DNA from 3 places in the Actinospica acidiphila genome. Region 3 is predicted to be linked to each of the others. Evidence: riboswitches for the same ligand, from Rfam matches in the RefSeq annotation. Region 3 holds a riboswitch; each other region holds the start of a gene.
The links. Region 3 has a riboswitch for cobalamin ahead of HXP48_RS02945 (ABC transporter substrate-binding protein). Riboswitches for the same ligand answer to the same signal wherever they lie in the genome.
Positions count from the first base shown of each region.

Region 1: another riboswitch for cobalamin. It lies ahead of HXP48_RS10880 (ribonucleoside-diphosphate reductase subunit alpha); the one in region 3 lies ahead of HXP48_RS02945 (ABC transporter substrate-binding protein).
Region 2: another riboswitch for cobalamin. It lies ahead of HXP48_RS07450 (energy-coupling factor ABC transporter permease); the one in region 3 lies ahead of HXP48_RS02945 (ABC transporter substrate-binding protein).

Region 1 is NZ_JABZEM010000002.1:2,513,920-2,517,140, forward strand. It holds gene mctP (monocarboxylate uptake permease MctP) at 1-348, shown strand, start outside; gene HXP48_RS10875 (GNAT family N-acetyltransferase) at 429-932, shown strand; cobalamin riboswitch at 982-1,152, shown strand; gene HXP48_RS10880 (ribonucleoside-diphosphate reductase subunit alpha) at 1,278-3,221, shown strand, end outside.
Region 2 is NZ_JABZEM010000002.1:1,675,385-1,678,605, reverse strand. It holds gene cbiQ (cobalt ECF transporter T component CbiQ) at 1-638, opposite strand, end outside; gene HXP48_RS07455 (energy-coupling factor ABC transporter substrate-binding protein) at 646-1,032, opposite strand; gene HXP48_RS07450 (energy-coupling factor ABC transporter permease) at 1,029-1,739, opposite strand; cobalamin riboswitch at 1,770-1,952, opposite strand; gene HXP48_RS07445 (ABC transporter substrate-binding protein) at 2,144-3,221, shown strand, end outside.
Region 3 is NZ_JABZEM010000002.1:630,926-634,146, reverse strand. It holds gene HXP48_RS02950 (FecCD family ABC transporter permease) at 1-897, opposite strand, end outside; gene HXP48_RS02945 (ABC transporter substrate-binding protein) at 933-1,958, opposite strand; cobalamin riboswitch at 2,001-2,150, opposite strand; gene HXP48_RS02940 (class I SAM-dependent methyltransferase) at 2,217-2,966, opposite strand; gene HXP48_RS02935 (MFS transporter) at 2,935-3,221, opposite strand, start outside.

The DNA.
Region 1 (3,221 bases), 1.9 Mb from region 3:
CTGGTGGGCGGCCTGTTCACCCGCTGGTTCCACCGCTGGGCGCTGATCGGCGGCTGGGCGGTCGGCATGATCTACGGCACGGTCGCCGCGTACGGGGTGGCGTCGCCGACGCAGAAGCACTTCGGCGGCTCCGCCAAGGAGATCCCGGGCATCGGGGAGATCGGCTACATCGGTCTCACCGCCTTCGTGATCAACGTGCTGGTCACGGTCGTCCTGACCTTCGTCATGCGGGCGGTCAAGGCGCCGGACGGCGTCGACGAGACCGAGCCGCGCGACTACACGGCGGACGCCGGCGACCCGGGCGTGCAGGTGGAGCTCCCGCCGGCCACGGCGGACAGCAAGCACTGACGCCGTTCACACGCAGGGCAGCGGGCCGCCGGTGGAAAACCGGCGGCCCGCTGTCGTGCCCGTGCGGCAGACTCCCCCGCATGGACATCGTCATCCGGCCGGCGACGCCCGGCGAGCACGCGGACCTCGGTGAGATCACCGCTCAGGCCTATCTCGGCGACGGGCTGCTGGACTTCGGGGAGTCCGACTCCTACCTGGACGAGCTGCGGGACGTGGGCAAGCGGGCGGCGGCCGCCGAGGTGCTGGTCGCCGTGGCGGACGGCGCGCTGCTGGGCGGGGTGACCTTCGTGCCCGGCCCCGGGCCCATGGCCGACATCGCGGAGCCCAGCGAGGCGGAGATACGGATGCTGGCCGTCTCCCCCGCCCACCGCGGCCGGGGCGCCGGTGAGGCCCTGGTGCGCGCCTGCGTCGACCGGGCGCGGGCGCTCGGCCGCACCCGCATGGTGCTGTCCACGCAGCGCACGATGCACTCCGCGCACCGGGTGTACGAGCGGCTGGGCTTCACGCGGGCCCCCGGGCGGGACTGGAACCCGCTGCCGGAGCTCGACGACATCATGCTGCTGGTCTACGAACTGACGCTCTGACGGCCGGGCGCAGCCCTTCCGTCCGACCCCACCATAACCCCAGCGCGACACAACATATGGGTCCGTCGGCGACACCCGGCACAAGATGTATGCTCATGCTCGCTGTCGCCGCAGGGGAATCCGGTGCGAATCCGGAACTGTCCCGCAACGGTGTACCCATGCCTGCCCACGGGCGCGCACGGGAGTCAGTCCGAGGACCTGCCGACAGTGCGCCCGGCCCTTCCGGTCCGGGTGCCCTGACGTCCGGGCCTCGCGGAATGGGCCGGTGGACGCGACGCCGCGTGCGTTCGTGTGCTGCCCCCTGCGCTCTTCGAGGCCCCCGTGCCGAGCGAGGGAGAGCCACACGTGACCATCGCGCCAGCCGATCCGGCTTCAGCGACCCGCGTGACCGAGGACAGTGACGGCCCCGGGGCCGCGCTGCTGCGGACCCTGACCCAGCTGACCGCCGACCTGCCCGACGCCGACGCCGGCCGGGTGGCCGCGGCCGCGCTGCGCGGCCGGTCCGCCTCCGCCGACGAGGCGGAGCTGCGGGACCTGGCCACCGAGGCGGCGGCCGGGCTGATCTCCGAGGACCCCGCCTACTCCCGGCTCGCCGCCCGGCTGCTCACCCTCGGCATCCGCGCCGAGGCCGCCTCGCAGGGCGTCACCTCGTTCACCGGCTCGGTGGCCGCCGGTCACCGGGAGGGCCTGATCGGCGACCGCACCGCCGCGTTCGTCCGGCTCCACGCGGCCCGTCTGGACGCGCTGGTCGACACGGACGCCGACGACCGGTTCGGCTACTTCGGCCTGCGCACCCTGCACAGCCGCTACCTGCTGCGCCACCCGGTCACCCGCAAGGTCGTCGAGACGCCCCAGCACTTCCTGCTGCGGGTGGCCTGCGGGCTCGCCGAGGACGAGAGCGAGCGGGCGCTGGAGGACGTCGCCGCGCTGTACGGGCTGATGAGCCGGCTGGACTACCTGCCCTCCTCCCCCACGCTGTTCAACTCCGGCACCCGCCACCCGCAGATGTCGTCCTGCTACCTCCTGGACTCCCCCAAGGACGAGCTGGACTCCCTCTACGAGCGCTACCACCAGGTCGCCCGCCTCTCGAAGCACGCCGGCGGCATCGGTCTGTCCTTCTCCCGCGTCCGCGCCCGGGGTTCGCTGATCCGCGGCACCAACGGGCACTCCAACGGCATCGTCCCGTTCCTGAAGACGCTGGACGCCTCGGTCGCCGCCGTGAACCAGGGCGGCCGGCGCAAGGGCGCCGCCGCGGTCTACCTGGAGACCTGGCACGCGGACGTCGAGGAGTTTCTGGAGCTGCGCGACAACACCGGTGAGGACGCCCGCCGTACGCACAATCTGAACCTGGCGCACTGGGTCCCGGACGAGTTCATGCGCCGGGTCGACGCAGACGCCCCATGGTCGCTGTTCTCCCCCGTCGACGTGCCCGAGCTGGTCGACCTGTGGGGCGAGGAGTTCGACGCGGCCTACCGAGCCGCCGAGGCGAAGGGCCTGGCCCGCAGGACGCTCCCGGCGCGCGAGCTGTACGGCCGGATGATGCGCACCCTCGCGCAGACCGGCAACGGCTGGATGACCTTCAAGGACACCGCCAACCGCACCGCCAACCAGACCGCCGAACCGGGTCACGTCGTCCACTCCTCCAACCTGTGCACGGAGATCCTGGAGGTCACCGACGACGGGGAGACGGCGGTCTGCAACCTCGGCTCGGTCAACCTCGCGGCCTTCGCGGGCCCGGACGGCATGGACTGGGAGCGCCTGGACGCGGCGGTCCGCACCGCCGTGACGTTCCTGGACCGGGTGGTCGACATCAACTTCTACCCGACCGGGGAGGCGTCCCGGTCCAACAGCCGCTGGCGCCCGGTGGGTCTGGGCGTGATGGGGCTGCAGGACGTGTTCTTCCGGCTGCGCGTGCCCTTCGACTCCCCCGAGGCGAAGGCGCTGTCCACCCGGATCGCCGAGCGCATCATGCTCGCCGCGTACGAGACGTCCGCCGGTCTCGCGGAGCGGCACGGTCCGCTGCCCGCCTGGGAGAAGACCCGCACCGCGCGGGGCGTGCTGCACCCCGACCACTACGGAGTCGAGCTCGCCTGGCCGGAGCGCTGGGAAGCACTGCGGTCGCGGATCGCCGCGACGGGCCTGCGCAACGCGCTGCTGCTGGCGATCGCGCCCACCGCGACCATCGCATCGATCGCGGGCGTGTACGAGTGCATCGAGCCGCAGGTGTCCAACCTGTTCAAGCGCGAGACGCTGTCCGGGGAGTTCCTCCAGGTCAACTCGTACCTGGTG
Region 2 (3,221 bases), 1.0 Mb from region 3:
AGGGCGCCGTCGTAGCCGCGGCCCGCGAGCCCCGTCTGCAGCCGCGCCGCACGGTCGAAGGACCGCACGAACGCGGTCGCGCCGAGCCCGCCGAGCGAACGCCAGGTGGCCGCACGGGTGGTGTGGCCGAGCCGCGCCGCCTGCGCCCGGTGCACCCGGCGCACCGAGTCCAGCAGCAGGAAGCTCATCCGGTACGTCACCAGCGCCACGTCCACGAGCGGCGCGGGCACCCCGGCGCGCACCAGGCGTGGCAGCAGGTCCGACATCGGCGTGGTGAACGCGAACAGCAGCACGCCCAGCGAGGCGGCCGAGGTGCGCAGCAGCAACTCCCCGGCGCGCAGGGGCCCGTCGGGGGCGGGCGACAGGAAACCGCCGGGCCCGCCCACCCGCATCAGCAGGGGCAGCGCCCCGGTGACGCAGAACCCCAGCGGCACCCGGTACGCCCGCCACAGCCGCCCGGCCGGCACCGCCGCCGGGCCGAGCAGCAGCACCAGCGCGGTGACCAGCACCAGCGCGGCGCCCGGCCACGGGGGCAGCGAGATCGCGAGGACGGTGAGGCCGAGACCGAGGACGGCCTTGTCCACGGGATGACGGCGGCGCCAGCGGCTGCTGTGCGCCGCCGCGTCGATCGGCAGCACGGGCCGGTCAGTCCCGTCCGCCGTCGGCGCCGGTGCGCGCCTCCGCGTCGGCGTCCTCCGCGTCCGCGTCCTGCGTGACGGCCCGCCCACGCGCCCGCGCCTCGCCCTGCCGGCGTCCGCGACGCAGCCCGAAGTAGTACGCCAGGACGCCCGCGCCGAGCGCGGCCTGGAGGGCGAACAGCGCCGACTCGATCTCCCCGGACGGCGGTTCGTACAGCGGTGAGAACCACGGCTCGTAGTCCGGGTCGATCTCGGTGATCGCGGTCTCCGCCTCGCCGTCCGCCCCGGTGAACGGTTCCTCCTTGTGGTCGCCGAGCCCCAGCGCCAGCGGGATCACGGCGAGGGCGGCCACGAGCAGCAGGAGCAGGGTGTTGATCTTCGCGTTGCGGCTCACCGGGTCACCGCCTCGGCCGACTCGGCCTGCTTGCCCCCGGCCGCCGAGGTGACCAGCACCCCGAGCCGGGTCAGCTCGCCCTTGCTGGACTGCACCAGCAGGCGCATCACCAGCACCGTCAGCAACCCCTCGCTGACCGCGAGCGGGATCTGCGTGACGGCGAAGATGGAGCCGAACTTCCCCAGCGCGCCCAGGAATCCGCTGCCCGGGTCGGGGAACGCCAGCGCGAGCTGGACGCTGGTCACGCAGTACGTCGACAGGTCGGCGACGAACGCGCCGCAGAACACCGCGCCCATCAGCGGCACGTCGTACCGGCGCAGCAGCCGGTAGACGGCGTATCCGGCCCAGGGCCCGACGATCGCCATGGAGAAGACGTTGGCGCCGAGCGTGGTGAGCCCTCCGTGGGCGAGCAGCAGCGCCTGGAACAGCAGGGTGATGGTCCCGAGCACCGCCATGACCGGCGGCCGGAACAGGATCGCGCCCAGCCCGGTCCCGGTGGGGTGGGAGCAACTCCCGGTCACGGAGGGCAGTTTCAGCGCGGACAGGACGAACGTGAACGCTCCCGACGCGCCCAGCAGCAGCGTGCTCTCGGGGTGCTCTCTGACGTCACGGATGAGCGACCGGGCTCCGTGGACGACGAACGGCGCCGACGCGACGCCCCAGGCGACCGCGTGCGCCGGAGGCAGGAAACCCTCGGCAATGTGCATGGCTCAGCAGACCCTCTCCAGCACCTCGTGGATGGTTGACGCGCCTTGGCCGGTCTCCTGGCTGACGGGTACCACCGCCCGTGCTCCGCCTTCCCGGGTCCTTGAGGACCCAGTGGCTGCCCGTGAGGGCCGGAGCCGGACTTCCCGATCACAGTGGCGAGGGCCGCACCGGTATCGCACCGATTTCCCGTCACCAAGGCGTGGTGACAGTAGTCCCCGTCGCGGCCCGGTGACAAGCGGCGGCGGGGGCGCGCGGAGGGCGCCCGGCGGCTCGGACCCCGGCGCACACCTGCGCGTTCGGGCGGCCCGGCAACCCCGGCGACTGGGGGGCCGCCGTTCTGGGCAAGGTCTTCCTGCAACTAATATGCAAGAGCTATTTTCCAGCAACAGGGATGTGAGGTTCGATGACGACCCGACGACGCATACGGGGCGCCGCCGCCGTGCTGGCGACGGCCGCGGCGGTCTCCGCCTGCTCGGCGCCGGGCTCCGGCACCGCGGACGGCGCGGCGGCCGGCGAGTCCGTGGTGATCGGCGTCTCCACCGAGCCCGACACCCTCAGCCCGCTCCTCGGCTACGGCAAGGACGGCAACTCCAAGCTGTTCGACGGCCTCCTCGCCCGCACCGCCGACATGACCCTGGAACCCGCGCTGGCCAGGGCACTTCCGCGGATCACGGACGGCGGACGCACCTACACGTACACCCTGCGCGAGGGCGTGAAGTTCAGCGACGGCAAGCCGCTGACCGCGCGGGACGTCGTCTTCACCTACCGCACGGTCCTCGACGAGGACACCAACAACACCGCCAGGAGCGAACTCGCGGCCGTCAAGGACGTCCGGGCGGTGGGCGACGACACGGTCGTCTTCACCCTCCACCACCCCTACGCGCCGTTCGCCGCCCGCACGGTCCTGCCGATCGTGCCCGAGCACGTCGCCGGCGAGCAGGACCCCAACACCGGCGCCTTCAACACGAAGCCCGTCGGCACCGGACCGTACGTCCTCGTCGACTGGCGCAAGGGCGAGAAGCTCACCTTCAAGGCCAACCCGCACTACTGGGGCGGCACCCCGAAGGTGAAGAAGCTCACCATGGCGATCGTCTCCGACGACGACGTCCGCGCCACCCGGCTCCGCTCCGGCGACCTCGACGGCGCGGTCCTCCCGCCCAACCTCGCCGCCACCTTCAAGAGCGACGACGACAAGAAGACCTACCGGGCCACCTCCTACGACGTCCGCGTCGTCACCCTCCCCAGCGGCAACCCCGTCACCGGCGACACCGCGATCCGCCGCGCCCTCGACCTCGCCGTCGACCGGCAGGCCATGGTCGACAAGATCCTCGACGGCGCCGGCCGCCCCGCCTACGGCCCGCTGCCCGTCGACGACCCGTGGTTCGCCGAGGACACCGAGCGCCCGCGCGACCTCGCCGCGGCCGGCCGCATCCTCGACGCCGCCGGCTGGACGAAGGGCGGGGACGGCATCCGCGCCAAGG
Region 3 (3,221 bases):
GACCCGGCGGTGGTCGCCGCCGACGAACAGGCGCACGATGTGGGGCATCATCAGGCCGACGAAGCCGATCGGTCCGGCCGCCGCGACCAGCACCCCGGTGACGAGGGAGAGCACGACGAACAGCCGGGCGCGGAACCGGGCCACGTCCAGCCCCATCGTGGTCGCCGCCTCCTCGCCGGCCAGCAGCAGGTTCAGATTGCGGGCCTGGACCATGAGGACGCCGATGCCTAGGAGCAGGGCCGTGCTCGGCAGCCACAGGGTGCCCCAGTTGACGCCGCCGAGGCCGCCGAGGGTCCAGGCGAGGACCGCGCGGGCCTCGTTGCCCCGGTCGGTGGTGAGCAGCAGCAGATCGAGGACCGCAGTGAGGACGGCCGCGATCGCCACTCCGGACAGCACCAGTCGCGACGAGGTGATGCGTCCGCCGGTGCGGGCGGTGGCATATACGAGCAGCAGCGCGCCCAGGGCCCCCACGAAGGCGGCCACCGACAGGGAGGCCGGTCCGAAGAGGGTGACCCCGAACACGATCACCGAGACCGCGCCGAGTGACGCCCCGGAGGAGACGCCGAGCAGGTAGGGCTCGGCGAGCGGGTTGCGCACCAGGGCCTGCAGGGCGGTGCCGATCACCGCCAGGCCGGCTCCGGTGACCGCACCGAGGAGCACTCGCGGCGCCCGTACGTCCACCACGATGGTCTCCCGGGCCCGTGACCAGTCCGGCTGCTGCCAGTCCGCGCCAAGCGCGTGCGTCACGATGCCCCACACCTGGCCCGGTGGTACGTGCACGGAGCCGATCGCGAGGCCCGCCGTCGCGGAGACGACGAGCAGGGCGGTGAGTACCAGCAGCGTGACGCCGAGCCGCGTACGGCCCTGTCCTGATCCGGTGGACTTCCGCCGCTGCACTGTCCCTTCGGCGGGCGTGCCGGTGGCGGCCTGGGTCACCGGAAGCTCTCGGGGTGCAGTCCGCGGGCAAGGTCGTCGACCGCGTAGGCCGAGCGGATGCCGACCAGGGTGGCGGTCAGCGGCAGGACGACGAACCGCTTGTTCCTGACGGCGGGTACGTCGGCGAGCGCGGGCTGGGAGAGCAGGTACTTCTTCTTCTCCTCGACGCTTCCGGCGCCGGCGTAGTCGTAGATGGCGATGGCTTCCGGCTTGCGCTCGACGACCTGTTCCCAGGAGACGTCGCCGAAGACGTCGTCGAGGTCGGCGAAGACGTTCTCGCCGCCGGCCAGCCGGATCAGTTCGGTGCCCAGGCTCTTGCCGCCCGCGGTGAAGGCGCTCTTGTCGCCGCTGTCGTAGACGAAGACGGGCACCTGGGGCTCGCCCTTGACGGCGGTGGTGGCCTTGCCGACCCGTGTCTGGAGGTCGGTGACCAGTTCGTCCGCCCGGTCGGGCACGCCGAAGATCTTGCCGATGGTGCGGATCTCGTCGTAGGTGTCCTTCATCGTCACGCGCTTCTTGCCGCAGTACTCGCGGTTGAGGTGGGTGTTGATGCCGGCGTCGGCGAACGCCTTGCGGGAGCGGCCCTCGTTCTCGGCGAAGGCGCTTCCGTAGCCGCCGTAGACGAGGTCCGGCTCGGCGTCCAGGATCTTCTCGAACGACGGTTCCTTCTTCGCCAGTTCGGGGATCGACTCGTAGTCCTTCTTCAGCTCGGGCAGGACGGCGGAGTCGGGGAAGGCCGTGCCGACCATGTGGTCCTTCAGGCCGAGGGCGAGCATGAGTTCCGCCGGGTGCTGGTGGATGGTGACCACCCGCGAAGGCGGCCTGTCGTACGTTGTCTTCACACCGCAGTTGTCGACGGTGACCGGGAAGCCCGCGGGCACGGCCGCGGTGGCCTTCGCGTCGCCTCCGCTCTCGGCGGACGAACCGCAGCCGGTGGCCAGCAGCACGGACGAGAGAGCCACGGCAGTGACCGTGGCACGGAGGGAACCGCGCGTGCGGGCAGGGGTGAACAAAGGGGACACGTGAAGCCTCCTGGAGTCCGCGCTCCTTGGGACGGGCCCGCGACGGACCAGTGTCCTGACTCCCGGATCGACGTTCCCTCCGCCTTCCCGCGCACAGCGCAGTGGCATGTGGAGGGGCGCTCCCCGGTCACAGTGGCGGGACCGTGCCGGATTCGCACCGGCTTCCTGTCTCCCGTCGCGGCGATGACCAGATGATCCTACGGCCCTCCGAGTCGGCGGCAAAAGGGCGTGCGGGCCCGGCCGCACGCCCTGCCTTCCTCACGCTTCGCGGACCGCCCGAAGGACGAGCCGCTCGGCGTTCTCGTCGTAGGGGCGCCCGTCGAACCCGCCGAAGACCTCGACGCGTGCGAAGCCGGCCTCCTCGGCCATCCGCCGCAGCTCCACCGCGCTGTACACGAACCACGTCAAGGTGGCCCGCGTCACCCGCTCGCCCCGGACCAGCACCCACTCGCTGCGCAGCCGCGCCCACTCGTCCAGCACGGTGTCGGTCTGCACCATCAAATCGTCGCCCCGCCGCACCACCTTGGGAGGGGTGACCCTGCGGGCCAGGAGCTCCTTCCCGGCGAGGTCCAGGACGAGCGTGCCGCCGGGGGCCAGGCAGGTGTGCATGGTGCGCAGCATGCGCGCGTTGTCTGCGGGGTCCTCGAAGTACCCGAAGGAGGTGAACATGTTGAGGACGACGTCGAAGGCTTGCGGTGCCTCGTACTCGCGGGCGTCAGCCCGCACGTACGTCACCTCGGCACCGGCGTCGGCCGACCGCTTGCGTGCCCAATCCAGCATGGCCGGGCTCAGGTCAACTCCGGTCACGCGGTGCCCGCGGCGTGCGAGCGGGACGGTGAACACCCCAGGCCCGCAGCACAGGTCCAGCACGCGCGACCTCTGCGGGAAGGTCAGTAGGGGAGAGGTGTCCAGCAGCTCCTCGGCCTGCTCGTGGCGCTGCTCGGAGAAGAGGAAGTCGTGGAACTCGGTCCAGAAGTCATCGTCCTGGAATCCGCCCGTTCGTGTCATCGCGGGTCAGTGCTCCTTCATGGTCGCCGTCGGGGACAGGGCGCCGCGCCGTGCGACGGCGCAGCGTGAGGAGAAGCGGGGGGAGCAGCAGACACTGGGCGGCTGCCAGCAGCCAGAACCAGCCGGTGTGTCCGGCCCGTTCGCCGAGGCCGTACAACTGTCCGCCGAGCACGCCGCTCGCGCAGGCGCCCAGGCCCGCGGCCAGCCGCTGCTGGCCGAAGACCACGGCGTCGGAGCGCGGGCTGCGGCGCAGCG